DNA from 3 places in the Paenibacillus stellifer genome. Region 1 is predicted to be linked to each of the others. Evidence: predicted binding sites of a transcription regulator. Region 1 holds the regulator's gene; each other region holds the start of a gene.
The links. Region 1 encodes LexA, which represses DNA repair genes until DNA is damaged. Its sites were predicted from a motif close to CGAACATATGTTCG; they were not measured.

Region 1 (10,863 bases):
TCTGCCCGCCCCGATCGACCGGAACATCTATGTGATGTCCGAAGAGGAGCGTATTGAGGAAGGCATTCCGAGTCTGCCGGCCGATCTGAAGGAAGCGCTGAACGAGCTGATCCGCAATCCTGTAGTTACCGATGCTCTCGGCGAGCATGCGCTGGCTCACTTTTATGAGTTGAAGGAAATTGAGTGGGATATTTACCGGACCCAGGTTCACGATTGGGAGCGGAATCAATATTTGACGCTGTATTAATGTATTAATGGACGAGACCCTTGGGGCCGTAAGGCTCTGAGGGTTTTTTGGTGTGTGGGTGTGGAACTGGGTGGCTGACCATGCTCCGATCACCTTTAGGTCACTAAAAACGAGCCCTAGATCTCTTCTAAGGCTCGTTTCGCGTTCAAGGAATTATAATAATTCGCCTGCGATCCTGCTATTAGCTGCACTCTTAAAATGAATTATTGGACCTCGTAATTATGGCCATAGTTATTATCCCAATACGTCTGCCCGCCAACTGTATACGAAATCGCATATTTAACATCTGCAGCACCAGGAACATTGAAGCTGTAGCTCCATCTTTCAACACTATTGAAATTGTTCAAGGAGCCATTGTAAGTAGCGAAGCCCTCCTGAACCGTTGCCCAGTTGTCCGTTGTGTATACGACTTTTACTGTTTTCGTCGAACTCAGGTTTTTAACGTAGATGTTTCCGCTAAACTCACCATTGCTCAGAGTACTTTTGGCGTTAAGCACATTTGGTAATCCCAAAATAACGGAATCGAGGGGAACTGTACTGTTGACTTCATTGTAATAATTTACTCCCCCGTTGTTATCCCAATAGGTCTGGTTATTCACTTCGTATTTGATTGCGAATTTTACGAAGCTCAGATTCTTCAACTCGGAATGATCTGTTGTAGAATCATTTGTGAAGATGCTGAAATTCCATTTCTCATGGGTTCCATCCGTCGGCCCTACATAACTCGCACTGGTATCATACCAATTTGTGTTATCTGTCGTGTAATGGACAGTGACATTTTTCACGGTTCCCAGATTAGCAACATCAATATTTCCGCTGAATCCGACATATCCAGGTTTATAAATAACGCTGACATCCGAATCAAGAAGCTTGACCTCATCACCGCTGGCAAATGCCGATCCCACAAAGGATACACCAAAAATCAGAGTAAACATCATCAATCCAGCAAAAAGTTTTTTAATTGCTTTCACTGCTATCTCTCCTCTAATTTTAATTTTTAAACACCGGGTCTTGAGCCGACAAGAATGTTGTTCATACGTTTGCACATTTCTTTGTGTTTTTTCATTCCTCCTTTGAAACTTGAGAATTGGTTGTAAATTGTTGAATGTTAATTATTTCCTATCAATAAGGATATCTTTAGCAGAATTATATGTAAATAGTAATAAAGTAACATTGTACTAGAATAATATATGGGATAATATGTCATAAAAGGTCGATAAACAGGAAGGAAGCACAAAAGTCACCTTAAAGGCTGTCGATATTCGCCGAGTCCATTGGAAAATTCCATTCATAGAAAAAGGTACAGTCCTTCAGAAAATGGAGGCTGTACCTTTTTTGCCGGGGTAGATGTCTTCTTTGATTTTGATCCTTACCGCTGAATAAAAAACAGTAAGTTCTTCAAGTGGCCCAGGTTATTCCTCCTGTGGAGACACTTTTCGAATTGGATGTCTAAGCTCTTCTCAATCAGGCGGCAATGGCTCTTTCGGAACTGGCTTTAAGAGTGCAATTTTTCATGCAGTGATATGTTGAAATGTTATCGTGAAGAAGATCAATCGGTGCATGAGGGCTTGACCACCTTGCGGGGAGTTTTACATATTAGGCTGATTGATCATGGGAGACCCAAGGCAAAGCCTGGGCGGTATTCAGGAAGAAGTAGGGGCGCCGGTCAAATCCTCGATATCTGTCGATCCCATAATCAACAATGTAATTACAATTACCAGGAGTATGTTCACAGCAAACCCTTCGCCGTCAAAATCGCTCATTCGGACACACCTTCTTTTGAAGTTATTTGTTATTCCCGGTTTGCTTTTTTAGAGCTCCCATCAAATCGTTCAATGTTAAGTTGCCGTTCTCGTTCATAAAGTTAACCAGCTTATCGACATTGGTGTCGCCCATATCGCTCAATGTTTTGTATTTCCCCACCAGGCTGACGAACAGAGAAGCGTCGGTGAACATTTGAACGGAATCAACCTTAAGCTTACCGCTCAACAACAATGCAGCCACCGCCACTTCAAGCCCTTTATTCTTCTTAACTGTCGACGCTGTGCTTTTCTTCTTGGCGCCTGAATTGTTGCGGTTTCCGAGAGGAGCCATGGTCTTTCCTTCCTCCCTGAGCATAATTTCGAAAATGGATATTGAGCGCATCCTCCGTATCACACTCTATGCGTACTCTAAGTTTTTGGTTAATCGGGCATTGAATTGCACGGGAAATTGAAACTGCGGCTGTTCTGGATCGGACAGGAGGGGCGTTCTGCCAGCTTAAATGCTGATTCATGCGGATAACGCAACTCGATCGTCATTTGCTTCGAACTTCAATTGAAGAATCAGTATTGGCAAAATGACCGCCATCGTAAAAAACCGCCGGGCGGCGGTTTTTGCGCTGAGTCTTTAGCTTACAAATAGCGCCGCCTTACTTCCGGATTGTGACCCGGGTATGAAGCGGAACGGTGCGGGCCAGCTCCAGCACATCCTGATTATGCATCCGGATGCAGCCATGCGACACGTTGCCGCCGATGGAAGCCGGATTGTTCGTGCCGTGAATCCCGTAATGCGGTCTGGATAACCCGAGCCAATAAGCGCCGAAGGGCCCGCCAGGATTTGGCTGCTTATTGATTATGGTATATTCACCGGCTGGGGTTACGGTCAGCATTTTACCGATCCCGACGGGAAAGCCCCGAATTACGGTGTCCTGATCCAGGAGATACAGCATATGGTCGGACAGATCGACTATGATGCGGTAGTTGGGCACAGTGATTCCCCCTTTTTATCATCCTATGCCCCCAAATTCATATGAAATGCTAATCATAATGAAAAAAGGCAGCGCCGTTGTACGGCTCTGCCTTTAAGTGCTGCTGTTATAGTAGCTTAATGAATATCACGGAAAAGACCAATAACCTTGCCGAGAATCGTAACCCGGTTCAAGCGAAGCGGTTCGTAAGACGGATTCTCTGGTTGAAGCCGAATATGATCCCTTTCCTTATAGAAGGTCTTGACTGTAGCTTCATCTTCCTCGGTCATCGCTACGACGATATCACCATTGTCAGCGGTCTGCTGCTGCCGGACGATGACATAATCGCCATTCATAATGCCCGCTTCAATCATGCTGTCACCCGACACGGAGAGCATAAATACCTTGTTGTCCCCAACATAATGAGTAGGAAGGGGGAAGTAATCTTCGATGTTCTCTGTCGCCGTAATCGGTATGCCTGCGGTAACCTTGCCGACAACCGGTACTCTTGCGACCGTCTGGACAAATTGATGAACATTCTCGGATTCCTCCTGGCCAAGCAGTTCAATGGCCCGGGGTTTCGTCGGGTCGCGGCGGATAAGGCCTTTCTTCTCCAGCCGGTCCAGATGACCGTGAACGGTCGAGCTGGAGGCTAGTCCAACGGCTTCACCTATCTCCCGGACTGAGGGCGGGTACCCCTTGCTGCGAACTTCGTTGCGTATAAACTCCAGGATCGCCAGCTGGCGACTCGAGATCTTTGACATCGGAATACACCCCATGTAGTAATGTTTGGGAAAATTATAACACAGAACCTTCGTTCGCACAAACATAAGTTCTAAAATTGATGAAGCAAACCTGTAATGGCTGAATCTGCATTAAGAAATAGTAACCTCTCAACTTCAGTTTAGTAGTAAAGAAGAGGCTTAAATTGCTTCAAAAAATAAAGGGAACACTCGTTCGAAAAACCTCTTGATCGAAACGCATGTTCGTGCTATATTAGTTTTGTAAGTAAGAACAAGTGTTTGGAGGATGATACCCATGAGATATGGTACATATAAGAGCATCTATAATGAAGAATCTGTTCCGGCAGTTAGACAGGAAACCCGCTCGACGAACAAAGTCAACGGTTCGGGATCTAACCGAAGTGTCAATTCTATAACGGTGTTGAACCGTATTGGCATGTTCAAGATCTCGTTAATTCTTCTTATGATAATTTCCGGCTTCACGCTTGTGAACCAGGTGTTCGCCAGCTCCGAGAAATCGCCTCAGCAGGAACGTAAGGTTGTTGTAGAATCGGGAGACTCGCTGTGGGGCATCGCTCAGGAGTACAAGCCGTCGAATATGAGAACAGTAGTCTACATGCAGGCGATCCGTGAGCATAATCATCTGAATGTCAGCGGGCTGCAGGCAGGCCAGGTGATTTCGGTTCCTATCTATGAAGAGTAAGACAGGCGCTACCAGCACAGCGATCTTTAGCTAATGATCACAATCCAACCCAATATCAGATGTCGAAGAGCTTTCAGGGGATCGCCTTGACAAGCTCTTTTTCTCATGGCAAAGTTAGAATGACTTAAATGTCATGTTTCGACAGGAGGAAATGGTTTGAACATAGATGAACTGGTTAACCGGATTAACGAGCTTGCCCGCAAGCAGAAGAGCGAAGGGCTTAACGAGGAAGAATTGGCGGAACGCGCCAGGCTCCGTGAAATTTATCTGGGCAACGTGCGCCGTAACTTCCGCGCTCAGCTTGAATCCATTGAAATTGTAGATAACGAAGGAAATGATGGGAACGGCAGCAAGCCCCTGCACTAAGGGGCCTGTCCTTTCATAGATATTTCAGTATGACTAGGAGGAAAGGAAATGGCCCGTTCTTGGGAAAGAATGGTTCAACGCAATTCACAGCAGCTTAACAAAAAAAGGAAGAAGGAAGGCAAGGAATCGATTCATGCCTCCCGTTCACAGGCTGAAAGCGATGTATTTAAAGGAAGAAACATTGCATTTCCGGTTGTCCTTGTGACGCTCGGCATTTTGTATGCCTTTATCGCCCAGGTTGACGCGGCAGCAAACGGTTCGAAGAACAACTCCGTGATGAACTGGATCGGGGTAGTGCTCTATTTCGGTCTCGCGGCCCTGATCTACTTCCGCCGCCCTTATCTCAAAGTCGAACGTTCAAAGGTGTCCACCTTTAAGTTCAATAGGAACCGAATCCTGGAAGCTGACCAGATCGAGAAGATTATCGTATCTCGCCGCGCCGTGAGCATTAAGCCAAAAGCCAAGCGGGGAAATTGGGTCTTCTCCAAGCTGATCAACCGTTACGATACGGCTGCCATGGGTGAACGTATGGAGCAGTTCGCGAAACAGCACCGCATTCCGTTGGAGAGCGAGTAAGTTTTTTGAAACTGTATACCGCATAATCTGGATGAAGAGAGGAAGTAGTGGAGGAAATGCCGATTGCTGCTGTACTGTTTGATCTGGACGATACGCTTTTATGGGATGAACGAAGCATTGAAGAAGCTTTTGAGCACGCTTGCTTGGCTGCCGGCGACGCCGTAGACCCCAAGCTGCTGGAGACCGCTGTACGCAAGGAAGCGCGGAGCTTGTACGAGTCTTACGAAACGTTCCCGTTTACCCAAATGATCGGCATCAACCCGTTTGAGGCGCTCTGGGCTAACTTCACTGCCGGGGAACAACCGGAGTTCCGGAAGCTGGAGCAGCTGGCACCTGTCTACCGGAAGGAATCGTGGCGCCGTGGACTGTTGTCGGTCGGGATTGATGACGAGGCTCTGGCCGAGACCCTTGCAGCCCGCTTCGCCGCAGAACGCCGCAGCCGTCCGTATATCTACGAAGAGACGCTCGAAGTGCTGAAGACGCTCCAGGGTAAAGTGAAGCTTCTGCTGTTGACGAACGGCTGTCCTGCGCTTCAGCAGGAGAAGCTGGATGGCGTCCCCGAGCTGACTCCATTCTTTGATCATATCGTGATCTCCGGAAACTTCGGCAAAGGCAAGCCGGACCCTGCGATTTTTGCGCATGCGCTGGAACGCCTGAACATCAAGCCTGAGGAAGGCGTTATGGTCGGGGACAAGCTGACGACCGACATTCGCGGCGGTTTGGCTGCCGGACTGACTACGGTTTGGATCAACCGCACTGGCAAGCCTTCGGATCCGGAGATTGTACCGAATTACGAGATCAAGCATTTGACCGAGCTGCTGCCGCTTGTGGAATCTTTATAAGACATTATTGTGATATTAAAAAGGACAGAGCCTCAGAGTGAGGATCGGTCCTTTTTTTCACCTCTACTGCCTGGGCGATTACATGTTGAGTTTCGTATTCCTGCTTTCATATGACCCGAAACCGTGTATAATAAAAGAAATTTATTAACGCAGGACTTACGTGCGATGTCATTGTCCAGGAAACGAAATGCCGCCGGAACGGCGGCGGGCTGCAGAGTGGCCGGGAGACTTTTCGAATCCCCTTTATTCTGCTAAACTTACTCTAATGTTTGACTAGGGGGATTTGAAGTTGGCAAAACCTACACTATCGGAAGCGCTGGCGAAGCGCATCTTAATAATGGACGGAGCCATGGGGACGATGATCCAGCAGGTTCCGCTTACTGCCGACGACTTCGGCGGAGAAGAGCTTGAGGGTTGCAACGAAATGCTGGTGCTGACACGTCCTGAAGTCATCGGCAAGATACACGAGGCTTACCTGGAAGCAGGAGCCGATCTGATTGAAACGAATACATTCGGCGCCACCTCTGTGGTTCTAGCCGAATATGACATTCCGCAGAGAGCGCGTGAAATCAATCTCTCAGCTGCGGCTATAGCGAGAGAAGCGGCTGACCGCTTCAGTACGGAGGAACGGCCTCGTTATGTGGTGGGCGCGATGGGACCGACGACGAAGACGCTGTCCGTTACAGGCGGCGTGACGTTCCCCGAGCTTACGGCAAGCTATGAAGAACAGGCGGTTGCTCTGATTGAGGGGGGCGTTGACGCGCTGCTGCTGGAGACTTCGCAGGATACGCTGAATGTCAAAGCGGGCAGCATCGGAATCCGCGAGGCTTTCCGCAAGACAGGCGTCACTCTGCCGATTATGATTTCCGGGACGATCGAGCCCATGGGAACGACGCTTGCCGGCCAAAATATCGAAGCCTTCTATATTTCCCTGGAGCATCTGAACCCGATCTCCATCGGATTGAACTGTGCGACAGGGCCGGAGTTTATGCGCGACCATATCCGTTCATTGGCTGGAATGGCCTCGGTTGCGGTCAGCTGCTATCCGAACGCGGGACTGCCCGATGAGAACGGCAATTACCATGAATCGCCGGATTCCCTGGCCCGCAAAATCTCGGCCTTTGCCGAGAAAGGCTGGCTGAATATTGCCGGCGGCTGCTGTGGCACAACGCCCGCGCATATCAAGGCAATGGCTGAAGCGCTTGAAGCGTATCCGCCTCGTCTGCTGGAAGGCAGTCATCCTCCTGCACTATCCGGTATCGATCCCGTCTATGTGGAGCAGGATAACCGTCCATATATGGTAGGCGAACGTACCAATGTGCTGGGATCGCGGAAGTTCAAGCGACTGATTGTCGAAGGGAAATACGAGGAAGCGTCCGAAATCGCCCGCGCCCAGGTCAAGAGCGGAGCGCAGGTTGTCGATGTGTGCGTGCAGGACCCGGACCGGGATGAAGCCGAGGATATGAAGTCATTTCTGGAGCTGGTCGTCAAAAAGGTCAAGGTTCCGCTTATGATCGATACTACCGATCCAAAGGTTATTGATCTGGCACTGCAATACAGCCAAGGCAAGGCGATCATTAACTCCATTAATCTTGAAGATGGTGAAGAAAAGTTCGAACATGTTACGCCGCTTATTCATAAATACGGCGGGGCTGTCGTCGTCGGCACCATTGATGAGAACGGACAGGCGATCAAAGCTGTGGACAAGCTTGATGTCGCCAAGCGCTCCTATGAGCTGCTGGTGAACAAATATGGTCTTCATCCAGAGGATCTCATTTTCGATACACTTGTCTTTCCGGTCGGAACAGGGGATGAGCAGTACATCGGGTCCGCCAAGGAGACGATAGACGGTATCCGCCTCATCAAAGAAGCACTGCCCGGCGTGCATACGATTCTGGGCATCAGTAATGTCTCGTTCGGTCTCCCGGAAGCAGGACGTGAGGTGCTGAATTCGGTCTTTTTGTACGAGTGCACCAAGGCCGGACTGGACTATGCGATCGTCAACACGGAGAAGGTGGAGCGATACGCTTCGATTCCCGAAGAAGAGCGCCGTCTGGCGGAAGAATTAATTTATAATACGAACGATGAGACGCTGGCCGAATTCGTCGCCGCTTTCCGGGGGAAGAAGGTCGAGAAGAAGGAGAAAATCTCCAACCTGACTCTGGAGGAGCGCCTTGCGTCATATGTTGTGGAAGGCAGCAAGGATGGGCTTATACCTGACCTGGACGAAGCGCTTAAGAAATACGGCGCACTCGAAATAATTAACGGCCCGCTGATGGAAGGGATGTCGGAAGTAGGCCGTTTGTTCAACAACAATGAGCTGATCGTAGCCGAGGTGCTGCAGAGCGCGGAAGTCATGAAGGCATCGGTCGCGCATTTGGAGCAGTTCATGCAGAAGAATGAAACTTCGGTCAAGGGTAAAATACTGCTCGCCACCGTGAAAGGCGACGTGCATGACATCGGCAAAAACCTCGTGGAGATCATTCTCTCCAACAACGGTTACCAGATCGTCAATTTGGGTATAAAAGTACCACCGGAGACGATCATTGAAGCGTTCCGCCGCGAGAAAGCGGATGCCATCGGACTGTCCGGCCTCCTGGTGAAGTCGGCGCAGCAGATGGTGCTGACCGCACAGGATTTGCGGACCGCCGGCATCGATGTGCCGATTATGGTAGGCGGAGCAGCGTTGACCCGCAAGTTCACCAAGACCCGGATCTCGCCGGAGTATGACGGACTTGTTCTGTATGCGAAGGACGCGATGGACGGCCTTGATCTGGCCAACAAGCTCATGAATGCGGACGAGCGGGCCAAGATGGTCGAGGAGCTGCGGTCCGAGAAGGAAAGCACGGCCACCGAGAAACCGAAGTCGGAGCTGCCGAAGCTGACCCGCGTGGAGCGTTCGAGCATCTCGGTGGACGCTCCGGTCTTCACGCCCCCGGATTTGGAGCGGCATGTGCTGCGGAACTATCCGCTCGGCCACGTCATTCCTTATGTGAACATGCAGATGCTGCTGGGCCACCATCTGGGTCTCAAAGGCTCGGTTGAAGGGCTGCTGGCATCCGGCGATTCCCGGGCCGTTGAACTGAAAGAGACGGTGGACAATCTTCTGCATGAAGCTACCGTTAACGGCACGATTACGCCAAACGCAATGTACCGGTTCTTCCCGGCGCAGTCCAGAGGCAACGACATTCTGATATACGATCCTGAGGATACGGGCAAGGTGCTTCACACCTTTACGTTCCCAAGACAGCAAGTCGAGCCTTACCTCTGTCTATCGGACTTCCTGAAGCCGGTGGACAGCGGAATCATGGATTATGTCGGCTTTCTGGTCGTTACGGCCGGACAGGGTATCCGGGAGCAAGCCGAGGAACTGAAGGCCAAGGGAGATTATCTGCGTTCCCATGCGCTTCAGGCGATGGCGCTCGAAATCGCTGAAGGCCTCGCAGAACGCGTCCATCATATGATGCGTGACATCTGGGGCTTCCCGGACCCGGCGGATATGACGATGAAGCAGCGTCACGGAGCGCGTTACCAGGGAATCCGGGTGTCGTTCGGCTATCCGGCCTGCCCGGATCTGGAGGACCAGGAGCCGCTGTTCCGGCTGATGTCGCCTGAAGATATCGGCATCCGGTTGACCGAAGGCTTCATGATGGAGCCGGAGGCTTCGGTATCCGCAATGGTGTTCGCCCATCCGCAGGCCCAGTACTTCAATGTGGAAAAAGCCTGACCAACGGGGCAGCCGGCACAACGACCAGCAGGATTCTGCCCGATTATGCAGCCTCCCGTACACGGGAGGCTTTTTAGACATGAAGAATGTATAAGTTTCAGGGTTCCCGCAACTTTCGTGAATCCGCTTCGAGGCAACAGCCAGCCCCACTTAGTGGGGCTGTTTAGTGACAATAGACCGGAAGAAAGAAGGGGCTATATGGAAATCTATTTTCTGGGCACGAACGCGGGCGTCCCGACTCTTCTGCGAAACGTAACGTCCGTCGCTCTGCGGCTGCTGGAGGAGAGAAGATGCTTCTGGATGTTCGACTGCGGAGAGGGGACGCAGCATCAGGTGCTGCGCTCGCCGCTCCGGCTCGGGAAGCTGGAGAAGCTGTTCATTACCCATCTGCATGGCGACCATATCTTTGGCCTTCCGGGTCTGCTCAGCAGCAGAGCCTATCAGGGAGGGACAGCGCCTCTGGCGGTGTATGGACCTCCTGGCCTGAAGAGCTTCATCGAATTATCGATGTCCGTCAGCCAGTCCCGTATTCCTTACAAGCTCGAAGTGGTGGAGCATACCGGAGGGCTGATTTTCGAGGATGATCAGTTCAAGGTGGAAGCCGCCCTTCTGGAGCATCGGATCGACAGCTATGGCTACCGGGTGACCGAGAAGGACCGGCCAGGCAGCCTGAATGCGGAGCTTCTGAGAAGCTATGGACTGAAACCGGGTCCGCAGTATGGCGTGCTGAAGAGCGGCAGAGATGTCACTCTAGAGGACGGCACAGTCATCAAGGCCACCGAAGTGCTGAGCGCGCCGAAGAAGGGCAGAATCGTTACCGTGCTCGGAGACACACGTCCATGCGGAAACACTGTCCCGCTGGCGCATGAAGCGGATCTGCTGATTCATGAAGCCACTTTCAAGCACGAGCTGGCAAAAATGGCCCACGAAT
Region 2 (10,863 bases), 1.0 Mb from region 1:
AGGAATCCGGGAAGAGGCGGAACGACGCCCATGTTGCCGGCGATCGGTTCAACGATAACGGCTGCAATATCTTCTCCGAACCGTTCAAAGGCCAGCTTGACCGATTCCAGGTCGTTATACGGAACGGCGATCGTATTGGACGCAATGCCCTCTGGCACGCCAGGACTGTCCGGCAGGCCGAGTGTGGCGACACCGGAGCCGGCCTTGATAAGCAAGCTGTCGCCGTGTCCGTGATAGGAGCCCTCGAACTTCAGGATTTTGCTTCTGCTCGTGTATCCCCGGGCCAGACGTATGGCGCTCATCGTCGCTTCCGTGCCGGAGTTGACCATCCGGACGATATCGACGGAATGGACCCGTTCGACCACCGTTTTGGCCATTTCCGTCTCCAGCAGCGTCGGCGCGCCGAAGCTTGTGCCCTTGGCTGCCGTCTCCTGCAGCGCCTGCACGACCTCCGGATGGGCATGGCCCATAATCAGCGGTCCCCAGGACAGGACGTAATCGATAAAGCTGTTGCCGTCGATATCATAGATCCGGGAGCCTTCACCCCGCTCCACATATACCGGAGTGAGTCCAACCGATTTGAACGCCCGGACCGGGCTGTTCACTCCACCGGGGATATAGCGTTTCGCCTCTTCGAACGCTGCCCGGGAAGCTTCTTCTCTGCGTGAAGTTGTTTCCATATCCATCCCTTCCCTCCTCCTTGTCTTAACCGGACCGTTATGTCCGCAATATTCCGTATCCTCTTCAGCGCCGGGCTTCTATTCACGCAGCCAGCGGACCGCATCCTTGGCGTGATAGGTGATGATCGTATCGGCGCCGGCCCGTTTCAGCCCCGTCAGGAGCTCGAGAACGATGGCTTTCTCATTGATCCAGCCCTGCTGTGCGGCTGCCTTCACCATGGAGTATTCGCCGCTGACATTATAAGCGACAAGCGGAAGGTCGAACTGGTCGCGAATGACCCGGATGACGTCCATGTAAGCCAGAGCCGGCTTCACCATCAGCATGTCGGCGCCCTCCAGCACATCGCTCTCCGCCTCGCGGATCGCTTCACGGACGTTGGCGGGGTCCATCTGATACGTCTTCCGGTCTCCGAACTGAGGCGCGGAATCCGCTGCTTCCCGGAAAGGTCCGTAGAAGGCGGAAGCGTATTTGACCGAATAGGACATAATCGGCACATGCTCAAAGCCCGCTTCGTCCAGCCCGGCGCGAATGGCCTGGACGAAGCCGTCCATCATATTCGACGGTGCGATAATGTCCGCTCCGGCCTTGGCCTGCGAGACCGCGGTCTGCGTCAGCAGCTCCAGACTGGCGTCGTTGATCACATCGCCATGCAAGACCCCGTCCACCGTATGGGTGTGCACCATACCGCAGTGGCCGTGGTCCGTGAATTCGCACAGGCAGGTGTCGGCGACAACGAGCAGTTCGGGATGCCACTGCTTGATAAGGCGGGTCGCCTCCTGTACAATTCCGTTCTCGTCAAAGCCGGAGGAGCCAATGGCATCCTTCGTCTCGGGGATGCCGAACAGCAGCACGGCGGGAATGCCGAGCGAGACGATCTCGTCCACTTCCTCCTTCAGCGTATCAAGCGAGAAATGGTAAACGCCAGGCATCGAAGCGATTTCCCGCTTCACGCCGGCTCCAAAGGTTACAAAGATCGGCTGGATCAAGTCCAGCGGGTTCAGTACCGTCTCACGCACCATGCCGCGAATCGCGGCGGAAGAGCGCAGACGGCGGTGACGCACGATTGGAAAGCTCATGAAAGGTTCCTCCTATAGTCGCTTCAGCTTCAGCTTCGTTCATTCGTTCCCATGTTCCCATAAACAGCAAGAAACCCCGGCCATCTGCCCTGCCAAGGCAGCGTAAGACGCTTCCTTCTGGCGGCAGACGGCTCAGGGTTAGGCGCGTACAGCTTTGGCGCCAGGACACCATTAGGCGCCCATATGACTATGAATCACGCGTCCGGACGACATTAGGCATGCATGACTTACGCGCCCGGACACCCAAGTAATCATGCAGGTTGTCCATTCACCGTTAACATGCATATTATTGGCAAGGTCATTGTTAAGTATATCACAGTGATTCCGGTGAATTTCAGACTATTTTATGAACGGGTCTTCAGCTATTCAGCCATTTCATAGAGGCTTCGGGATAGCGGAAACCCGCTGCCGCTCCCTTCGGCGCAGCTTCATCGATCAGTCTCAGCTCTTCGGAGGTCAGGCTGATTCCGGCCGCTTCAATGTTCTCCTCCAGATACGATCTGCGCTTGGTGCCGGGGATGGGCACAATATCGTCGCCGGCGCTGAGCAGCCAGGCAAGCGCCAGCTGTGAGGAACTGCAGCCTTTGTCCCGCGCGATTTCGCGAATCCGGTCCACAAGGTCCAGATTCTTCTTGAAATTCTCGCCCTGGAATCTCGGTGAGAACCGGCGGTAATCGCTCTCCTCCAAATCGTCGAACGATTGGATCTGGCCGCTCAGGAAGCCCCGGCCGAGCGGGCTGTACGCCACGAACCCGATGCCCGATTCGCGGCAGAACGGCAAAATTCCATCCTCCACATCCCGGCTCCACAGCGAGTATTCCGTCTGGAGCGCGGTGATCGGATGAACGGACTGCGCCCGGGCGATGGTCTTCACGGAAGCCTCGGACAGACCGAGATACCGGACCTTGCCGGCCTGTACCAGATCGGCCATAGCTCCAACCGTCTCCTCGATCGGCGTACCCGGATCGACCCGGTGCTGGTAATAGAGGTCAATATAATCGACCCCCAGCCGTTTCAGGCTGGCGTCGCAGGCCTGCTTCACATACTCGGGGCGGCCGTTGACGCCAAGCATCGCGCCGTCGGCGGAACGGACATTGCCGAACTTGGTCGCCAGAACGACGCTGTCCCGCCGTCCCTTGATCGCCCGTCCGACCAACTCCTCGTTACGGCCCACACCGTACATATCCGCCGTATCGAGAAGAGCCACACCTAAATCAAGCGCGTGGTGAATGGTCCTGATGGATTCCTCGTCATCCCGCCCGCCGTAGAACTCGGACATTCCCATACATCCCAGACCCAGCGCCGATACTTCAAGCCCCGTTTTGCCCAATACGCGTTTCTCCAAATTCATTCCCTCTTTTCCCGATTAGGATGTGAAATAAGTGGCAACGTTATGTCCTTCATTTTACTCCGATCCGAAGGTAAACGCATCTTCGTGCCCGCCAGCCATACCGCTGATCCGACATCCGCTTCCCTGCTTCCGCCAGCCATGCCGCCGATCCAATACCGACTTCCCTGCTTCCGCCGCCGTGCCGCCGATCCAACATACCGACTTCCGCTTCTAGAAGGAGAACGACAGCTGCTCCAGCGGCGGCTCATCTGCCGGTTCTGCCACACCTCTGTCCGTATGTGCTTCCTGACGCATGGCTTGCTCCCGTTCCATAGAGCTTTCCGCAGGCAGACTCCGGCAGGCCGGGCGTTCGCGGTTCTTCCGAAGCTCCGGGCCATACCTGCGATGCAGACTGTCCAGCAGCCGCGACATTCTCCCGCGGTATTCGTCATCCGCATAACCGCCTCCTGCGTACAGCCGGAGGTACGGCATAAGCAGATCGGGATATTCCTCCTTTAGCGTGCGGAAATACCAGTTTTTGACCTCCGGCGACAGACGCAGCAGCGACGTCATGACGGAACCGGCCCCTGCCTCTACTGCGGTATGGAAGAGCTCCTCCAATTCATCCTCGCTATCCGTGAGCAGAGGAAGAATTGGCGCAATGAACACATTCGTCGCAATGCCATCCTCCGCAAGACGATGCAGCAGCTTCACCCTCTTGGACGGAAGAGGGGCAGCAGGCTCCAATCGCCGCGCAATTCCATCATTCAAGGTGTTCAGACTGATATTAACCGACAGCGACGGCATTCGCTTCAGCAGCTCCAGATCCCTTAGAATCAGCGGGGAGCGTGTCGTCACCGAAGTCCGGATTTCGTACCTTGCCAGCACCTTCAGGCATTGCCGGGTGAGCAGAGCCTTGCTCTCCACCGGCTGGTAAGGGTCCGTCACCGTTCCGATCATAACCTCGCCAACCTCCTCCCGCATGGCCGCAAGATCATGCTTGAACCGCTTGGCAAGACGCGCCAGTTGTTCCTCAAGCGCCTCCGCCGCATTCGTCTTGAGCAGGATGTGATTCTGGAAATCGTCGTCACCCTTTCGGTCAAGGAAGCCCTGAAAACCCCGGGCAAAACAGTAGCTGCAGGCATGCGCACATCCCCGGTACGAATTGATTGACCAGCCGAAAGGCATCCGTTCCTCTTTCACACGCGTCATACCCGTCTTAGTCGTCACTTGCTCGTAGGTTTTCGGCATCTTCCGCCCCTCCAAATCAGAACATTTGTTCTTATTATATCATGCGACTCCGCAAAAATACACTGGCCAGGGGAACATAGATCCAACCTGTTTCTTCCGATGCAATTAATGCGACCATTTTCAGGCATCGCAAAAAACCGGCGCCATCCGGCCCCGGTTCCGCAGCATATCCGTTCCATATTCGTTTATCTGCTCTAACCATTCTGTTCAATCATTTTGCTCATTCTGTTCACCAAGGCCCTTGAGAGGTTACAGCTTCCGCAAGTCTTCATTCCACCGGCACAGCGCGTCCACAAGCGAATCGATCGTCGCTTCTTCAGCCAACAGTCCCGGCTTAAGTCCAGCCTCTGCGGCGGTCTTCTCCGTCTGCGGACCGATGCAGGCGATCTTGACCGGCTCAAGCAGCGGCAGCGGGTCTGGGGTCCCCATCCGCTTCAGTATATCCAGGAAGTTCCGCACGGTCGAAGAGCTAGTGAAGGTAACGGCATGAATCCGCCCTTCCTCCAGCAGCTTCAGCAGCTCGTCATCGTCCTCGCCAGTCACAACGGTCTCGTAAGTGTCGATCACCGTCACCTCGAGCCCGATTTCAGTCAGCTTCACGGGCAGCCAGTCCCGCGCGAGATCACCGCGCGGAAGCAGAACCTTCTGGCCCGGCTTCAGCTCGCCTTGGAAGGCCTCGATCAGGCCTTCCGCCCGGAAGCGCGCCGGCAGCTCTTCGGCGATCAGGCCGCGCTGCGCCAGCGCCTCCGCCGTTGCCGGGCCTACGGCCGCAAGGCGGGCGCCGTGAAGGCCGCGGATGTCTACTCTCCGCTCCGTCAGATGGCGGAAGAAGAAATCGACGCCGTTGGGACTGGTGAAGAACACCCAGTCATATTCCGGCAGACGGGACAGCGCCGAAGCAATGGCTTCCCGTTTCCCGGCATCCTGCGGCATTACCGTCTCGATAACGGGGAACTCATAGGGTTCGCCCCCAAGATCCTCGATTCTCTCCACCAGCTCGCTCGCCTGGCTGCGGGCGCGGGTGACGACGATCCGCCGGCCGAACAGCGGAAGCTGCTCGGCCCATTTCAATTCCTCCCGCTGCCGGACGACCTCGCCGACAACGATGACCGCCGGCGGCTGAAGGTCCGCCGCCAGCACCCTCTCCTCGATGTCGGCGAGCGTGCCGGTGAGCGTCTCCTGCTCCGCCCGGGTTCCCCAGCGGATCAGCGCTACCGGCGTTTCCGGCGGACGGCCGTGCCGGATCAGATTATCGCGAATATAGCCGATCTTCGCGACGCCCATCAGGAAGACGAGCGTACCCGTCGCGTTCGTCACCTTATCCCAGTGAATCGAGCGGTCGAGCTTGTCCGGGCTCTCATGCCCGGTAATGATAGAGAGTGAGGAAGCATAGTCACGATGAGTGACAGGGATGCCGGCATATGCCGGTACGCTGATCGCCGAGGTGATGCCCGGCACGATCTCATACGGAATGCCATTGCGCCGAAGAAGCTCGGCCTCCTCGCCCACCCGGCCAAATATCGTCGGGTCGCCGCCCTTCAGCCGGACAACCGTCTTGCCCTGCAAGGCCAGATCGACGAGCAGCTGGTTGATTTCCTCCTGCTTCATCGTGTGCCGGTCGGGCAGCTTGCCGACATATATTTTCTCCCCGCCGGCAGGCATCCATTTCAGGAGCCGCGGACTCGCAAGCCGGTCATAGACCAGCACATCCGCTTTCTTGATGCAATCCATTCCTTTAATCGTAATCAGCCTGGCGTCTCCGGGACCTGCTCCCACCAGATAGACCTTCCCCTTCATCTCCTCATCCCCTTAGCTGTGACAGAATGCTCTCCGCTCCTTTGGCGATCAGCGCCTCCGCCACCTGTTCCCCGAGCGTGACCGGATCGGTCCCGGTGCGAGTCTCTTTCAAAATTCGAGCTCCATCCGGCGTACCCACCATTCCGGTAAGCGTCAGGCTCCGTTCTCCCTCACCAGCGCCGCTGGCAATTCCCTCAGCTGCAAGGGTGGCAAAAGCGCCGATCGGCACCTGGCAGCCACCGTTCAGCACACTAAGGAAACGGCGCTCCGCAGCGACGGTAAGGGCGGTATCTTCATCATTATATAATAACAGGAGCTTCCGCAATTCGGAATCTTCTTCTCTGCATTCGATGCCGAGAGCACCTTGGCCCACGGCAGGCAGACAGTCCTGCGGAGGCAGGTACTCTGTCACGCGGTCCTGCCAGCCCATTCGCGTCAGTCCGGCGGCTGCAAGCAGAATGGCGTCATACTCGCCGCTCTCCAGCTTCTTCAGCCGGGAATCGATGTTGCCCCGGACCGGCTGGATGTCCAGATCGGGGCGCAGCGCCGCCAGCTGGCTGGACCGCCGCAGACTGCTCGTTCCGACCTTGGCTCCCTGGGGCAGCCCGGCCAGTCTCTGGCCGCCGCGTGTAATCAGGCAGTCGCGGGGATCAATCCGCCGAGGCACCGCCCCATTGATTAACCCATCGGGCAGTTCGGACGGCATATCCTTCATGCTGTGCACAGCCATGTCGATCTCCCCATCCAGCATCGCCTGTTCAATCTCCTTGACGAACAGTCCCTTGCCGCCGACTTTGGAGAGCGTAACGTCGAGAATGCGGTCGCCTTTCGTGACGATTTTTTTCACCTCAAATTTAAAAGCAAAGCCGTGCTCGGCGCAGAGCCGCTCCAAATCCGCGATCACCTGTCCCGTCTGTGTCAGCGCAAGCGCGCTCTGTCTGCTGCCTACCATTATCGTTCGCATGCCTTATTCCTCCCGATTTTGGGCGATCCAGGATGCTATCCGCTCCGGACCCCATTCCATAAACGTTCCGGCCCGGATTTCGTCCAGCACCTCAAGCGTGCCCAGCTTCTTAAGCAGGGCTTTTCGAATCTCCGGCGATGTCTCCCGGCGTTTGATTTCCCTGCGCATCTCGTACAAAAAATCCAGATACTGCTCGTACTCCCCGCCGATCGTATCGTCCAGCAGCTTTGTGATCCGGGCCGCAACGCCGGGCCCCGAGCCAGAGGTCGACACCGCCACGGTCAGCCGTCCTCTGCGGAATACGCCGGGCGTAATGAAGCTGCCCGCCTCGCCGTGGCTTCCTACGTTGACGGGTATGCCGAGAGCATCCGCCTCCCGGGCGACGGCTTCGTTGACTTCACGGTCGCCGGTCGCCGCATATACAAGAAAAGCCCCTCGGGTATCCCCAGGAGCATAATGGCGGTTCAACCACAAGAGTGAAGAGCGCCCGGCCAGTTCGCTCAGCACTGGAGTCAGCGCCGGACTGATTACCGCAACATCGGCTCCAGCTTCCAGAAGACCCAGCGTTTTACGCTCCGCCACCTTGCCGCCGCCGATCACCACGCATTTTCGACCCCGAACATCCAGCATGACCGGCAAATATATCGTCTCCAACAGCTACTCCCCTCCCCAGCGGTGAAACCGGGACCATGAATTCAGCAAAAAATTCAGGATGATGAATCCGTAGCCCGATACCGCCCAGCGCGCAATCACAATTCCGGAGTACCGTCCGGAACGCCTGATCACATAATAGGTTATGTAAATCCCAAGCCCGATAAGCGTGGACAGCACCTTCAAATCCAGAAACAGCTTGAGACGGCCTTCCGAAATAATGGAGATGCCTGCGACAATCAGCGATCCGGCCAGAAGAGGCATGCCGGCCAGCACCGAAGTATAGGAATACTGGTCCAGAATTTCCAGGCTCGGCAATCTTCTGACAGGGTCGCTCCACTTCTTGTGCTTTAATCTGGCGTGTAAAAACAAATACATCACAGCAAACACTGCCCCCAGTGTCAACGCGGCAAAGCTCAGATTCGCCAAAATCACATGAAGCGACAGCCAGCCGTGCACCGCTTCCCAGCTCTGCAGCTTATGGTCTTCCGCCGTCAGCCAGAACCGGTTCAGCAGGAAGACGCTAAAGCCAGCCGTCCCAAGAAGCAGTACAGTAAATTCAAAGCGCTTCATCAGGCTTAAGACGAGTGATACGAGCACAATCGTGTAGGAGAAACCGAACAGAAAGTCATAGGGGGTAAAGACCGGCAGCCCTCTCACCTCGTAAAAGCGGATGCCGAGTCCTGCACTCTGCAGAAGGCCTGTCATAACAAGAAGCCCTGTGCCCAGCCGCTTCCGTTCCGGATTCCGCTTAACGCAGTCCGAGAAATAAAACAGCAGGCTCAGGGCGTACAGCAGCAGAGCTGCGTTGTATATTCCGTTAAGATCACTTGTCACATGCCGACATCCTTCCTAGAGGCCGGCCGGGGCAAAGGGAGCCGGCTTCATAGCACCGCCGGCTTCCGGCTGGATCTCCGGGAATTTCCGTTCTTTCGCTTGTCCGGAGCCGCCTTCTCCAGCGGCCTCCAGGCGATCCTCCAGCGCAAAGATCTTGGTGAACAGTCCAAGAGCTTCCGTCCCTTCTTTGCCGCCGGACATTTCCTTAATCACGTTGATCGGATCATGCATCATCTGGTTCACAATGCTCTTGGTCAGGCGGCGGATAATCTTGCGCTGATGCTCGTCCAGCTCAGGGAGCTTGTTGAACAGGCTCTCCAGGGTCTCCTCGTGAATCGAGTTCGATTTCTCCTGCAGCGCCCGGATCACAGGCTGAACGCCCAGTGTCTTGAGCCACTGCTGAAACTGCTGGCCTTCTTCAGCGATCATAGCCTCGATCTTCACAGCCTCACTGCGCCGCATATCCATATTGCTCTCCACGATTCCCTCCAGATCATCGATATCGTACAGAAATACGTTCGGGAGTGCCGAAGCTGAAGGGTCAATGTCACGGGGCACCGCGATATCGATCATGAACAAAGGACGGGACGGACGGCTCTTCATGCTCTCCGCAATGTCTTCCGAGCTCAGCACGTAGCCTTCTGCGCCCGTCGAGCTGATGACAATGTCATAGTCCCGAAGCCGCGCAGCAGCTTCCTCCAGGGACAGCGGACGGCCCGAGAACTTCTCGGCCAGCTCCTTGGCCCGTGCCAGCGTCCGATTGGCGACGACTACCTCCTCCGCACCGTTGCTGTACAGATGCTTGACGGTCAGCTCGCTCATTTTGCCCGCGCCGAGAATAAGCACTTTTTTACCCGTGAAGCTTCCAAAAATCCGCTTGCCGAGCTCGACGGCCGCATAGCTGACGGATACCGCGCTCTCGCCGATCGACGTCTCGCTGTGCGCCCGCTTGCCGACCGTAACCGCCTGCTTGAACAGCCGGTTGAACCAGGCTCCCGTCGCTCCTTCGCCCTGGGCGGTCAGAAACGCGCTGCGAACCTGTCCCAAAATCTGCGTCTCGCCGATTACCATGGAATCAAGCCCGCATGCCACCCGGAACAGATGCTGGATCGCCTGGTCATCCTCATATTGATACATATGCTGGGTAAATTGCTCGCTCTTCACACCGAACCACTGTTCCATATAGTTACGGAGAAAATAGCCGCACATGTTCAACCGGTCCACGACCACATAAATCTCCGTCCGGTTGCAGGTGGCGACGATGACTCCCTCCAGCACGCTCTTCGTTCGCATCAGCTGGTGAAGCGCCGTCGGCAGATCCTGCTCCGCAAAAGCGAACTGTTCCCTCACTTCGACAGGCGCTGTTCGATAATTCAAGCCAACTGCGACGATGTGCATCTGAAAGTTCACCATCCTAATCTTGTCTTAATCTGAGCTGTATTATAACATTCACGCAGCCCAAAATTATATACAATCCTTATTGGACCCGCTAATTACAATCACATTTATCAAAATTTCATTGTTAAGTATATCACAACATAAACCGTCTTCCCGGCCATCTTTTTGAACTATATATGAAATAGAATAATTATAATGTAGTTCAGTACGCATTTTACACTTGAAAAAGCCTAATCCTTGCTGTACAGGTCTCGGGTATATATTTTGCCCGGATCGATCTTCTCCATTTCAGGGGACAGCCGATTAGCCACGATCACATCGCTCTTGCTCACAAATTGTTCAAAGTCATTGACCACTTTCGCCCCCAGAAACTCCGCCTCCTCGATCGCCGGCTCAAAAATAACGACCTGAACCCCGGCGTCCGTAATGCGCTTCAGTACGCCCTGAATGGCGGATTCGCGGAAATTATCGGAGTCCATCTTCATGGTCAGCCGGTAAATCCCCACCGTCCGGGGGCTGCGCTTCAGAATCATATCGGCGATATGATCCTTGCGCGTCTGGTTCGCGTCGACAATGGCGGCCATAATCTTGTTGGGTACATCCTGGTAGTTGGCCAATAGCTGCTTCGAGTCCTTGGGCAGGCAGTAGCCTCCGTAGCCGAAAGAAGGATTGTTATAATGATTGCCGATCCGGGGATCGAGCCCTACACCTTCGATAATTTGCTGCGCATCAAGCCCCCTGATTTCCGCATAGGAATCCAGCTCGTTGAAGAATGCAACCCGCATGGCCAAATACGTATTGGCGAACAGCTTGATCGCCTCGGCTTCCGTCGAATCGGTGTACAGCACATCGATATTCTCCTTCAGCGCCCCTTGGGC
Region 3 (10,863 bases), 2.7 Mb from region 1:
CCTGTGAGCTGAAGTAGCAGTTCGCCCCGTGAACGGAGCACATATCGCCGTGAACGAAATATTCCAGCTCCATTCCGCTCTCCCGCCCCAGATGCTTCGCGGTCTGCAGATCCATCTCGCGTGACGTGACGACTCGGCTTACGCCGAGATCCCGGAGCGCGTGAACCATTTCGAGATTATGCGTGTTCATCATAACCGATGCATGCAGCTGCAGGCCGAGACCCATTTCCCGGACCAGAGCAGGGACCGCCATATCCTGCACAATCAGCGCATCCGGGCGGATCTCATCCAGGAAGCCGAGGTAGTCACGCGCCTCCTCCAGTTCCTGCTCGCTGAGAAGATTGTTGACGGTCACATACAGCTTCTTGTCCAGCGACCGGGCGATCTGGATCGCCTCCGCCAGCTCCTCGCGCGACAGATTATAGCCCTTGCGCATCATTCTCATATTCAGCACAGGCCCGCCCAAATACACCGCATCGCAGCCGGAGCGCACCACTTCCTGAAAAATCTCGAACGTGCCGGCCGGAGCCAGCAGTTCAACTTCCTTACCGTTAAAATATCGCGTCATTCTTGCTTCCCCCTAAGTGTAACTCTTCTCCCGGTCCCGCTTATGCTACAGAACAGCCGAAGCCGCAGCCAGCAGAACGAACAGAGCGATAAAACAAGTATCAGCCGCCCCCCACCTCAAGCGGTGATACCGGGTACGCGGGGCCTCCATGCGGAAGCCGCGGGCTTCCATGGAATAGACCAGATCCTGCGCCCGCCGGAACGCCCCTACGATAACGGGAACGAGCAGGGTTACGAGCATGCGGCCTTTCTCCTTCAGCGGCAGCTCGCTGATATCGGCTCCCCGTGAAGCCTGGGCTTTCAGCACAATCTGGGCCTCATCCAGTATCGTCGGAATAAAGCGAAGCGCCAGACTGATCATCAGCGTAAAACGTCCCGGCGACAGCCCGGCCCGCTTCAGCGGCGACAGAATGCCCTCCAGCCCCTGATTCAGCCTCGCGGGAGTCGTTGTGAACGTGAGCATAGCGGTAAAGGAGACGAGCAGGAACGTGCGGATCACCGCGAACGCCCCGAGCCGGAAGCCGTCCTCATAGAGCTGGAAGGAGCCCAGGCTCAGCCAGACTCGCCCTCCCTTAACCGACAGCAGCTGCACGATAAAAATAAACAGCATCAAATACCTCAGCGACTTGGCCGCTCTGAGGTAATATTTCAGCGGAATCCGGGTGGACACCGCGATCATCAGCGACATGATCGCCAGCACGGCCATCGCTGCCCACGACCTCGCGAGCAGGATGGCGGCTGCATAGAGCAGCATCCCGATCAGCTTCGACCTCGGGTCCAGGCGATGCACCCAGGAGCCGGTCTCGATCGTTCTTCCCAGCAGCAGGCGTTCATTCATGGCCGGCCTCCTTCCCGCCGGCCTTCGAGGCCGCCGCGTTCCTGGATGAAGTCCGCCAATTCGCCAGCCGACAGTCTCGGCTCTTCATCGTCCTTAAGGCCGAGCCGGTCGGCCACCGCCCGCCAATACCGCAGAGAGTCCGGCACGGCCAAGCCGCAGTCCGCCAGGAGGCCGGGATTCCGCGCCAGCTCCCGGACGCCGCCCTGAAACACCGCGCGGCCCTGATTCAGCACGAGCCAGCGGTCCGCATATGGCAGAAGCTCGTCCATCCGGTGCGTGACGACGAGGACAGTCCGGCCGCGTTCCCGGCACAGCCGGTTCAGGAGGCCGATCAGCTCCCGGCGGCTGACCGGATCAAGCGACGCCGTCGGCTCGTCCAGAACGAGAATCTCCGGGTCCGCCGCCAGCACCGAAGCGATGGCCGCCTTGCGCATCTGCCCGCCGCTTAACCGGAACGGGTTGCGCGTGAGCAGCTCCAGATCGAGCCCCATATCCTCCATCGCCTTGCAGGCCCGCTCCCGCGCCTCCTCCGGACTCATGCCGAAGTTAAGCGGCCCGAACATCAAATCCTTCTCCAGCGTCTCGGCGAACATCTGCTGCTCCGGGAACTGGAAGACTAGCCCGACTCTCCGCCTGAGCGGAAGCAGCCGGGGAGGCTTCTCGCCGGGGCGAAAAGTGACGTCCAGAACGGACACCGTCCCCTGCGTGGGCCGGAGCAGACCGTTGAATAATTGCAGCAGGGTCGACTTGCCGGAGCCCGTCGCCCCGGCGATTCCCACCACCTGGCCCGCCGGAGCATCAAAGTCGATCTCGCGCAGCACCGTTTGCCTCCACAGGCTGCGCTCCGAGTAGGTATAGCTTACTTGCCGAAGTTCAATGGCCATAACGTGTTCACAAGCTCCTTTTCGCTGGAGGGAGTGCCGACCGGAAGCCCCCTGGCCGCAAGCTCGCGGCCGAGCTCCCAGGCATAGGGAGCATGCAGCCGGCACTTCTCCAGCAGCGCCTCGTTCCGGAACAGCTCGTCCGGTGTCATATCCAGGGCCAGCTTTCCATTGCTGAGGGCCAGCACCCGCTCCGATGACAGTATTTCGTCGGCGTCATGCGTAATCATCAAGATCGTATAGGAGCCCTCTGCATGCATGTCCCGCAGAATGTCCAACAATCCATTCCGGCTCTCCTCGTCCAACATGGAAGAGGCCTCGTCAAAGATGACGACGCCGGGCTCCATAGCCAGAATGGATGTGATGGCGACCCGCTGCTTCTGCCCGCCGGACAACTCTCCGGGATGCTTCCGCAGGAGGCCGGTGACACCGAGCTTATCGGCATACAGATGAAGCCTGCGCTCCATCTCCTCGCGCGGCAGGCAGAGTCCCTCCAGGCCGAACAGAATGTCGTCCTCCACCGTCTCTCCGACGAACTGATTGTCGGGGTTCTGGAAGACCATGCCGATATTCCGGCGGATCTCCGTGACGTTCTCATCATTCAGCGTCATGCCGCAGACCGTGATTTCTCCTGCGCTTTTGAGAATCAGCGCATTCAGAAGCTTCACCAATGTCGACTTGCCCGAACCGCTGGGACCGACAAGGCTGACCCACTGTCCCTGAGGGATGCCGAGCGTAATGCTCTGCAATATGGGATGCTCCGGCTCGTAGCCGAAGGATACTTCCTCCATCGTCACGGCATCCGTGCCCCGGTCCGCCGCACGCCGCTGTTCGTCTTTCCCGTTCATGCTGTCTCACCTCCTGCGGCCATTTGCCTTCCGCTTATCGTAAAAAGTCCTCAAAGATCGATATTTTTGTCAGCGCGTTTACCAAATACCGCACCGAGTAGCCGACGGCAATACCGGTCACAATGCCTGTCACCAGAAGGATCGGCAAATAATACATAATGCTGGTCGTTCCCATGACGATGGAAGCCGCGACCAGTTGTCCGAAGTTATGGGCGATGCTGCCTGCGATACTGACCCCGATCAGACTCAGGCGGTTCTTTCCGCCCTTCATTAGAAGGAACATGACCGCGAAGCTGAACAATGAGCCGAACAGGCTGAACAGCAGGCTGGAGAACGTACCGAGGATGAACGCCGTCAGTATGGTCTTCAGGATGACCAGCACGAAGGCATCGCGTCCCCTGAGAAAATAAATGCATGTCAAAATCATGATATTGGCGAACCCGAGCTTGGCCCCGGGCATAAGTCCCATCGCCGACAAGGGAAGCTGGGCTTCCAAAATCCCGAGCACTACCGCCACCGCCGAAAAAATCGCGACGATTACCGTTCGCTTCAGCGCCCGGGACGACTCGCTACTGGACAACCCCATCGATCTCATCCTCCCCTGTCGAACTTGCAATCTCTACCAGAACCCGATGCGGCAGGCAGACGATGGTCTGCTTGGGCCGGGTAATGAAGCCGAAGCCCAGGCAGACCTGATCGGGACAGTCCGCTTCATACATTTCGATGCCGTAATCGTGAACCTTCAATATGTTATATCCCTTCTCGGTCCGGATATCGATGGTCTGCTCTTCTTTCGTCAGCTTGACCGTACGGTAGTGCTTGCCGTCAACTGTGATATTGGCCACCAGATTCTTTCCCGCTTCTTCCCCGGCATCCTTACCGAAATAACGCGGAGCCAGAAAAGCGAGCGCGGCGATCAGCACCACGGCAATCAGCAGCATATCTGCGCGTTTCATAAAATTCTCCCTTATTTTTTAAATTAAATGATGACCAGACTTAATAATTATACTGGTCCGTTTCTGATCCTTCAATGAATGCATAGGCATTATAGCCGATTTCACGCTACTTTCACAAAATGTATTTATGATTAGAAAAAAAAGGATTACCCGGTTTGATCGGGATAACCCTTGGAGGCGTATTCATCGCGCGGGGCAAAAGAGGATAAGAAAAGCACCACGAACTCGGATGTGAACAGACTGTCCAGCAATATTGCATTTGTAAATCCTGTCTGTTTGTGCTATAGTATAATAATATTTGATTTTTCCATGCAAAAGGGATTATTCGTTAAAGGATAACCCAGGACTGTTGTACTAAGTATATCGGCGTTCTTTTTAGAATTGATTACATGTACTTATAGACCTTTATATACCTTAAAATTTTCAAAGAACTTGGCGCTCGGGGCTTCACCGGCCCTTTCACCGTAGCACCGCAGGTTCTTCTGGTAAGATGATATTGAAGCTGTAGATTTTCCGATTCACACTGGAGCGGTCATTGGAGCCGCAAGGATAGAAGAGAGGCAGGGCTTTTATCGTTTTGGATGCAGAACTGTTATCGCCATACGGCTGCTGGAAATGAAAGAGGAGTATAGAGACCGCCATTTCAGGCAGGCGGTAGGGAAAGATTAAATATACGCGGAAGCTGTTCTCAGTTGCATAAGAACGGAGATTTCCGCCACATATAAGCGCCCGGCATTCGCATAAGCGAAAGCCGGGCGCTGTCCATTTTTACGGAGAATTCTTCGTGTACCGGGCGACAAACTCCCCTACCTGGCTAATATATCCCGCCTTGTCCGTATCATAAGCCAGACCATGCCCGGCCCCGGGCACAACCATCCGTTCCTTGGGTCCGCCGCATGCTTCATACAGCTGGTCCAGCATGAAGTAAGGGACGAACGTATCCGCATCTCCATGAATGAACAGGATCGGCACTCCGGACCGGCGAACCTGCCTCAGTGCAGAGGCCTCCCGGAAGGAATAGCCGGCCTTGATGGCCGAGACCAGACTTGCGGCCTGAAGGAACGGAAAGGACGGCAACCGGTACATTCGCTTCAACTGATAGGATAACTCGGCGGCGACGGAAGTATAAGCGCAGTCGGAGACAATCGCCTTAACCTGCGGGGGCAGCTCTTCGCCTGAAGTCATCAGTACAGTCGCTCCGCCCATCGATACGCCGTGCAGCACGATCTGCGCATCACCCCCCGTCTCCTCAATGACGCGGCGGATCCATTTGACATAATCCAGACGCTCATGCCAGCCGAACCCGATGTAGCTCCCTTCCGATTGACCATGCCCCCGTGCGTCGGGCAACAGCACGTTGAAGCCAAGCCTGTCATGATAGAGCTTCGCATACGCCCCCATGTCCTTGGCTTTGCCCGAATAGCCATGTGCGATAATCGCGGTCCGTCCTCCGGCCCGTTCCGAAGGAATCCAGTAGCCGTGCAGCTTCAGGCCGTCATCCGAGGTCAGTTCCAGCTCCCGAATCTGCTGGGCGGCGATCCACTGCTGTCCTTCTCCCCAGGATGCACCCGCCGTAGGCGGTTCTTCCTTCATTTTCACCTTGGCCTTCGGCGTGCTTGCAATGAACATTTTGGGAGTCCTGAATATAGCGACTTTGTAAAAATAGAGACCGGCATACGTAACGCCGCCTGCGCAAACCGCAACGGCCAGCACCGCAATGATCATCCACAACAAATCCGCCACCTCGCCTTCTCCTGCAAATACGACAACAGATAACACCCAGTATATCAGATCGGAAGGTACGGACAAAAACAACACCCCTTGGAATGTCACCGGAAACCCAGGGGGTTCCAATGTCTCTTCCAAGGGGTGCATCTCAAATGAATGAATGCCCTTATAGGTACTGCAGATTATTCGAATTTGCGTCTTCCCTTTAATCTCAACAGCAAGCCAATCGCCAAGATTGCAGCGCCGCCTGCGTAGTAAGGCATGTGGCTCTCTTCCCCGGTCTTAGGCAGCTTGCCGACAGGCGCAGGAACTCCTTGAGGCACAGGGTCATCGCCGAGTTCCAGCTCTTCAGGCTTCGGCGTTACCAATGGGGCGGGAGACGCGGAAGGCGTCGCCGTTGGTGTCGCTATTGGTGTTGCAGTTGGTGTTGCCGAAGGCACGCCTAACGGAAGAGGATTATCATCAATGGTAACCTCATCACCCGAAGGTGTGGCAGAAGGCGACGGCGTCGGTGATAGCGTCGGTGACGGAGCCGCCGATGCTTCAGGCGAATTTACCGGTCCAATAGGAACGGGTTCATCGTTGATGACGGTTGTCGATTCGGAAGTCGGCGTTGGCGTCGGGCTCTCGATCGGCGTTACCTCTGGCGTCGGACTTGCGGTTTCGATCGGCGTATCCGGTGTCGGCGTTGGCGCCTCGCTTGGCGTCACTGGCGTCGGTGTTGGCGGCTCGCTCGGCGTCACTGGTGTCGGTGTTGGCGGCTCGCTTGGCGTCACTGGTGTCGGCGTTGGCGGCTCGCTTGGCGTCACTGGTGTCGGCGTTGGCGGCTCGCTCGGCGTCACTGGCGTCGGTGTTGCCGTCTCGCTCGGCGTCACTGGCGTCGGTGTTGGCGGCTCGCTCGGCGTCACTGGCGTCGGCGTTGCCGTCTCGCTCGGAGTCTCCGGTGTCGGCGTTGCCGTCTCACTCGGAGTCTCCGGCGTTGGCGTTGCCGTCTCGCTCGGCGTTACCTCTGGCGTCGGACTTGCGGTTTCGATCGGCGTATCCGGTGTCGGCGTTGGCGCCTCGCTTGGCGTCACTGGTGTTGGAGTTGCCGTCTCGCTCGGTATCTCCGGCGTCGGCGTTGCCGTCTCGCTCGGAGTCTCCGACGGTGTTGGCGTCGGGCTCGCTGTCTCCGACGGTGTTGGCGTCGGACTCGGGCTTGGACTTACGCTTGGGCTTGGGCTCGGGCTTGGGCTTGGGCTCGGCTCAGGCGTCTCATCACTTCCCGTGAACGGATGATGATTGAACTGCCCGCCCCCTACAACCGAAGCCGCGATGAGCGTGCCGTTGAATTGGCCATTGTCGAAATTGACGGCCGCTCCCGGGGCCAGTACACTGCCTTCCACTGCGATCCCTCTAATGACAAGCTCGGAAGCCTGGCTGTAATTGAGCAGAACATGCTCGCGTGAAATACCCTGCAACGAGAAACCAAAATACTGAAGCTGATTCGAGGCGCCGTCAACATTAACGATTACTGTCGATTCGGCTGGAGCATCGATCACCAGCGTATTGGCCTGGGACAGATCGCTGCCTGAGACGGAGAAGATGTTCATCCGCTTATCTTTTCCTGTGAGTGTCAACCGTCCCCACTGGTACTCGGTCACTCCATTTGCTTCCAACGCCGCCAATCGCTGCGATGTCTCTGTCAAATAACGAAATTCCGACGGGAAGTCGATAGGCGTGCCCTGGCTCTTCGTTCCGGTGACATTCACTTCCGCCCCGATTTGGCCCGTTCCTCCATATACCACGTTTCCAAGAATCTCGCCGCCATTGAACGTCAAGTTTCCGCCAGCCACAAGAACGGCGGGCTTTTCGCGCTCGCTGCTGCTAAGCTTAAACCCGACAGAATAACCGTTTAGCGTAACATTTCCTCCGGCAGCTAATCTTCCTTCCGTATCCGTGAAAGACTGCGTAAAATTGCCTAGTATGAAAGCATTATAATATCCCGCTGTCCCTAAGAACCCGGCCGCTGCTCCGTCAGCCTTGCCAGCAACCCCAATAGTGCACCATACCAAGATCATCCCGGTCAGCATCAAGGATACCCATGATTTCAAATTCTTCATCAATTGCCCTCACCTCTAAAATTGTCGATTAAGGTCAATGGCTGCAGCGGCTTATAATAACAGCAAAAAGGCCGCCTTGATAGCCTTGACTGGCTTTCATGGCGGCCGGACGATCATGGCGTTGTGTACACGCGGTAGACTCCTGGGCTTTGCGTCGCAGCCTTTCGACTGTTTTGCGTTTATACATGAACAAATGAAATTATCTATGACTTTTGTCTCTCATATTATGGAATTCTAGCACCCTATATATGATTCGTCAATCCTATTTCTTGGTACTAATCCGGTCCTTTTACTCATACATATAAGATGTGAATAGGTAGTTTTTGCGCATATTAAAGGGACCGCCTTCAGAAAGACGGTCCCTTCTCTCTATAAATCGATCTATATACCCATTAAACAAGAACGGTCACAGCACGCGCAGCCAGCCAATCAGAGACATCCACAGCGGAACACTGAACACAACGCCAAACATCAAGCCGCGGAGGAAACTGCTTTCCATTCTCATGATAATTCCTCTTTCCTTAACTAATATTTTTAATTTTAATTACCTGAATTTAATATAGCTCATGTGCGATTATAAGGTTGTGAATTATATCACAATTCGCAGACATGTTTAGAAATTCCATTGATTATTTTTGTGAGTTGGAGGTAAAATACGAATATATGTTCCCATTATTCCGAGGTGATGTCCGCATGTACAGATCTCAGCGCGAAGACCATATGCTCGTCAAGTCCTGCGTGATGCTGCCGCTGATTCTGTCGGCCTTCGAAAGGGATGCCCAACTGATCGCAACCCACCTCCGGACGCCCGCTCCCTATCTGGACATGCTGCAGGCCGCCGCCCGCCTCGCAACCTGCGATCTGCGGGATGTACGGAGCGAAATGAGACGGCGCGGGGTCAAAATCTACGAGCAGCGGCGGAGACCGGACGGCATTGAAGCCAAATATGTCTGCCACGGCTTTCATGAAACCATGCTGCTGCTTAACGACATCATTGCTGCGCAGGCCGCCATACATATGCGCAAATATCTGGGCCTCGACATCTCGGCCTACCAGAGCTATGAAGATCAGTATCAGCTTGGCGTTCGGCATTCCCATTAAAAAAAGCGGCTCTGCCGTGGGAGTCGGCAGAGCCTTGAACTATATATACACAAAACACTGGGGGGTGTTTGGTATCTCTAATATACCCCCCGAACCTGAAAAAAACCTGATCGCAACCTGAAAAAATCATTAAATTTTAGCCGGAAGCTTCTGTTTCTTGAATAATGGCCGCTCAAATCTAAAGAAATAACGAAAGTTATTCCGAGGGACCGGACTTTCCCTCAAAAAAAGTGCCCCGCCGTTATCCGGCAGGGCCAATATATATGTCGTAAGGGGGTATGTCCTTACTATAAGGGGTCAAGCTTAAATTTGCATGAAGAGCAGATAAAAGATTGATGAAATCCCTCTGCCCGTGGACGGGCAGACCTGGAGGGAAACTGATGTCTTTACATTGTTTCCCTTACCAGCACAGCACATCCATGTATCAATATTTTGTCCGTTAGAGGAATTCAGGATGGGAAGGCGAACTCTACGGAGAGCGGCATTTTCAGGATTACAGCACAAATTTTGAATTTCTTTGTATTCACTTACACTGAATTGCAATCGTTTGCACTCAATGTCTGGCGGATCATGTTCCCTGAGCCTGTGCCTTCCAGCCTCCGGTTAGCGGGACAGTACGCTAGCGGAGATGCAAGAATATCACGTAAGAATGAAGGAGAAGTGACTATGCCAACCCAAAAGGCGATCATCAAGTTCGGTTTGATTCTGGCCTGTCTGCTAATACTGATGCCTGGCTGCAGCCTCCGTCCGAATGCCAACAAGGAGCAGGAGCCGCAGGCAAGCTCGCAGGCGCAAGCCGATTTGGACCCAAACCGCTATTTGTATCCCGCATTTACACAGGTGGAAAAGCATGAAAATATCGTATACGCGAATAAACCTAATGCGAAAGGAAGCATGGAAAAGCTCCTGCTGGATCTATATGAACCTGCCCAGGATTCATTGAAAGCCAGACCGGTGCTGCTTATGGCGCATGGGGGCAGCTTCAGCTACGGCAGCAAGAGCGATATGGCCAAGTTCGCCGATGTGTTCGCCAAGATGGGCTACGTGGTGATTTCTGCCGATTACCGGCTGCGCGACAATGCCAACGAGGATTGGACCGGAGCGGTCAACGATGCCATTGACGATATGGGCAGTCTCTATGATTGGATTGAACAGAATGGCGCGGAATACGGCATAGACCCGGGGAAAATCGCGGTCAGCGGCGAGTCAGCCGGTGGGGAACTGACGCTGACTTTCATGAACGCGGGGGACCGGATTTGGAAGAGTCGTGACAAGAGCCATATTTTCGCTGTAATAAATCTGTATGGCCCCATGTCCTCTCCCCATGAAATTGATCCGCAAGACCCGCCTGTTCTGTTCATCCATGGAACCGAGGATCGGACCGCCGACTATGGAGAGACTCTGAAGATGGTCAAACAGCATCAGGCAAAGGGTGTATACACGGAGCTGTACACGATGGAAGGCGAGGGCCACGGAACGGACAAATACTGGACCGACGTTCTGTTTGAGATGACGCAATTTTTACATAAAACGCTGCTGAAGCACTGGAGCCCCGACCTCACGATCAAAGAAGGTCCGGTATTAGTCAGCTCCCGGGGCGACCGCTTCCGCATCACGCTGGAACAGAAGGCGGAGAAGTCCGGGGAAATCCGGGTCAAGGCGCCCGATTCCTGGGAGGTGCAGGAGAAGGATGATAAGGATGGGGCCGTGCAATATGAAATATCCGTACCGTCAGAGACATCCCGGGATTATTATCCCGTCAGCTTCCAGCTATCCGATAAGAAGGGGAAAGTGGCCGCCGACACCAGTCTCTATGTGAATCTGAAGAATCCGCTGGAGCTG

Region 2: a site for LexA is predicted at 4,357-4,370, ahead of PSTEL_RS19840 (SPL family radical SAM protein). Genes of this name have one in related genera too.
Region 3: a site for LexA is predicted at 8,577-8,590, ahead of PSTEL_RS02625 (YhjD family protein). Genes of this name have one in related genera too.

The regions. Positions count from the first base shown of each region.
Region 1 covers NZ_CP009286.1:3,252,561-3,263,423, reverse strand. The annotation lists gene glnA (type I glutamate--ammonia ligase) at 1-247, shown strand, start outside; gene PSTEL_RS15040 (carbohydrate-binding protein) at 451-1,218, opposite strand; gene PSTEL_RS15035 (hypothetical protein) at 2,033-2,365, opposite strand; gene PSTEL_RS15030 (L,D-transpeptidase) at 2,658-2,996, opposite strand; gene lexA (transcriptional repressor LexA) at 3,113-3,739, opposite strand; gene PSTEL_RS15020 (LysM peptidoglycan-binding domain-containing protein) at 4,014-4,421, shown strand; gene PSTEL_RS15015 (DUF896 domain-containing protein) at 4,578-4,787, shown strand; gene PSTEL_RS15010 (hypothetical protein) at 4,836-5,363, shown strand; gene PSTEL_RS15005 (HAD family hydrolase) at 5,420-6,205, shown strand; gene metH (methionine synthase) at 6,495-9,932, shown strand; gene rnz (ribonuclease Z) at 10,131-10,863, shown strand, end outside.
Region 2 covers NZ_CP009286.1:4,299,769-4,310,631, forward strand. The annotation lists gene hemL (glutamate-1-semialdehyde 2,1-aminomutase) at 1-680, opposite strand, end outside; gene hemB (porphobilinogen synthase) at 759-1,757, opposite strand; gene PSTEL_RS19835 (aldo/keto reductase) at 2,116-3,102, opposite strand; gene PSTEL_RS19840 (SPL family radical SAM protein) at 3,319-4,338, opposite strand; gene cobA (uroporphyrinogen-III C-methyltransferase) at 4,588-6,135, opposite strand; gene hemC (hydroxymethylbilane synthase) at 6,140-7,099, opposite strand; gene PSTEL_RS19855 (precorrin-2 dehydrogenase/sirohydrochlorin ferrochelatase family protein) at 7,103-7,753, opposite strand; gene ccsA (cytochrome c biogenesis protein CcsA) at 7,757-8,587, opposite strand; gene hemA (glutamyl-tRNA reductase) at 8,603-9,985, opposite strand; gene PSTEL_RS19870 (nucleotide sugar dehydrogenase) at 10,216-10,863, opposite strand, start outside.
Region 3 covers NZ_CP009286.1:536,747-547,609, reverse strand. The annotation lists gene PSTEL_RS02670 (peptidase U32 family protein) at 1-568, opposite strand, end outside; gene PSTEL_RS02665 (energy-coupling factor transporter transmembrane component T family protein) at 614-1,405, opposite strand; gene PSTEL_RS02660 (ATP-binding cassette domain-containing protein) at 1,402-2,289, opposite strand; gene PSTEL_RS02655 (ATP-binding cassette domain-containing protein) at 2,265-3,134, opposite strand; gene PSTEL_RS02650 (Gx transporter family protein) at 3,169-3,720, opposite strand; gene PSTEL_RS02645 (NusG domain II-containing protein) at 3,704-4,090, opposite strand; gene PSTEL_RS02640 (alpha/beta hydrolase) at 4,859-5,815, opposite strand; gene PSTEL_RS28280 (LPXTG cell wall anchor domain-containing protein) at 6,001-6,258, opposite strand; gene PSTEL_RS28275 (hypothetical protein) at 6,284-7,096, shown strand; partial or broken gene PSTEL_RS28880 (choice-of-anchor A family protein) at 7,141-7,878, opposite strand; cyclic di-GMP riboswitch class I at 8,018-8,108, opposite strand; gene PSTEL_RS02625 (YhjD family protein) at 8,614-9,021, shown strand; gene PSTEL_RS25965 (alpha/beta hydrolase) at 9,688-10,863, shown strand, end outside.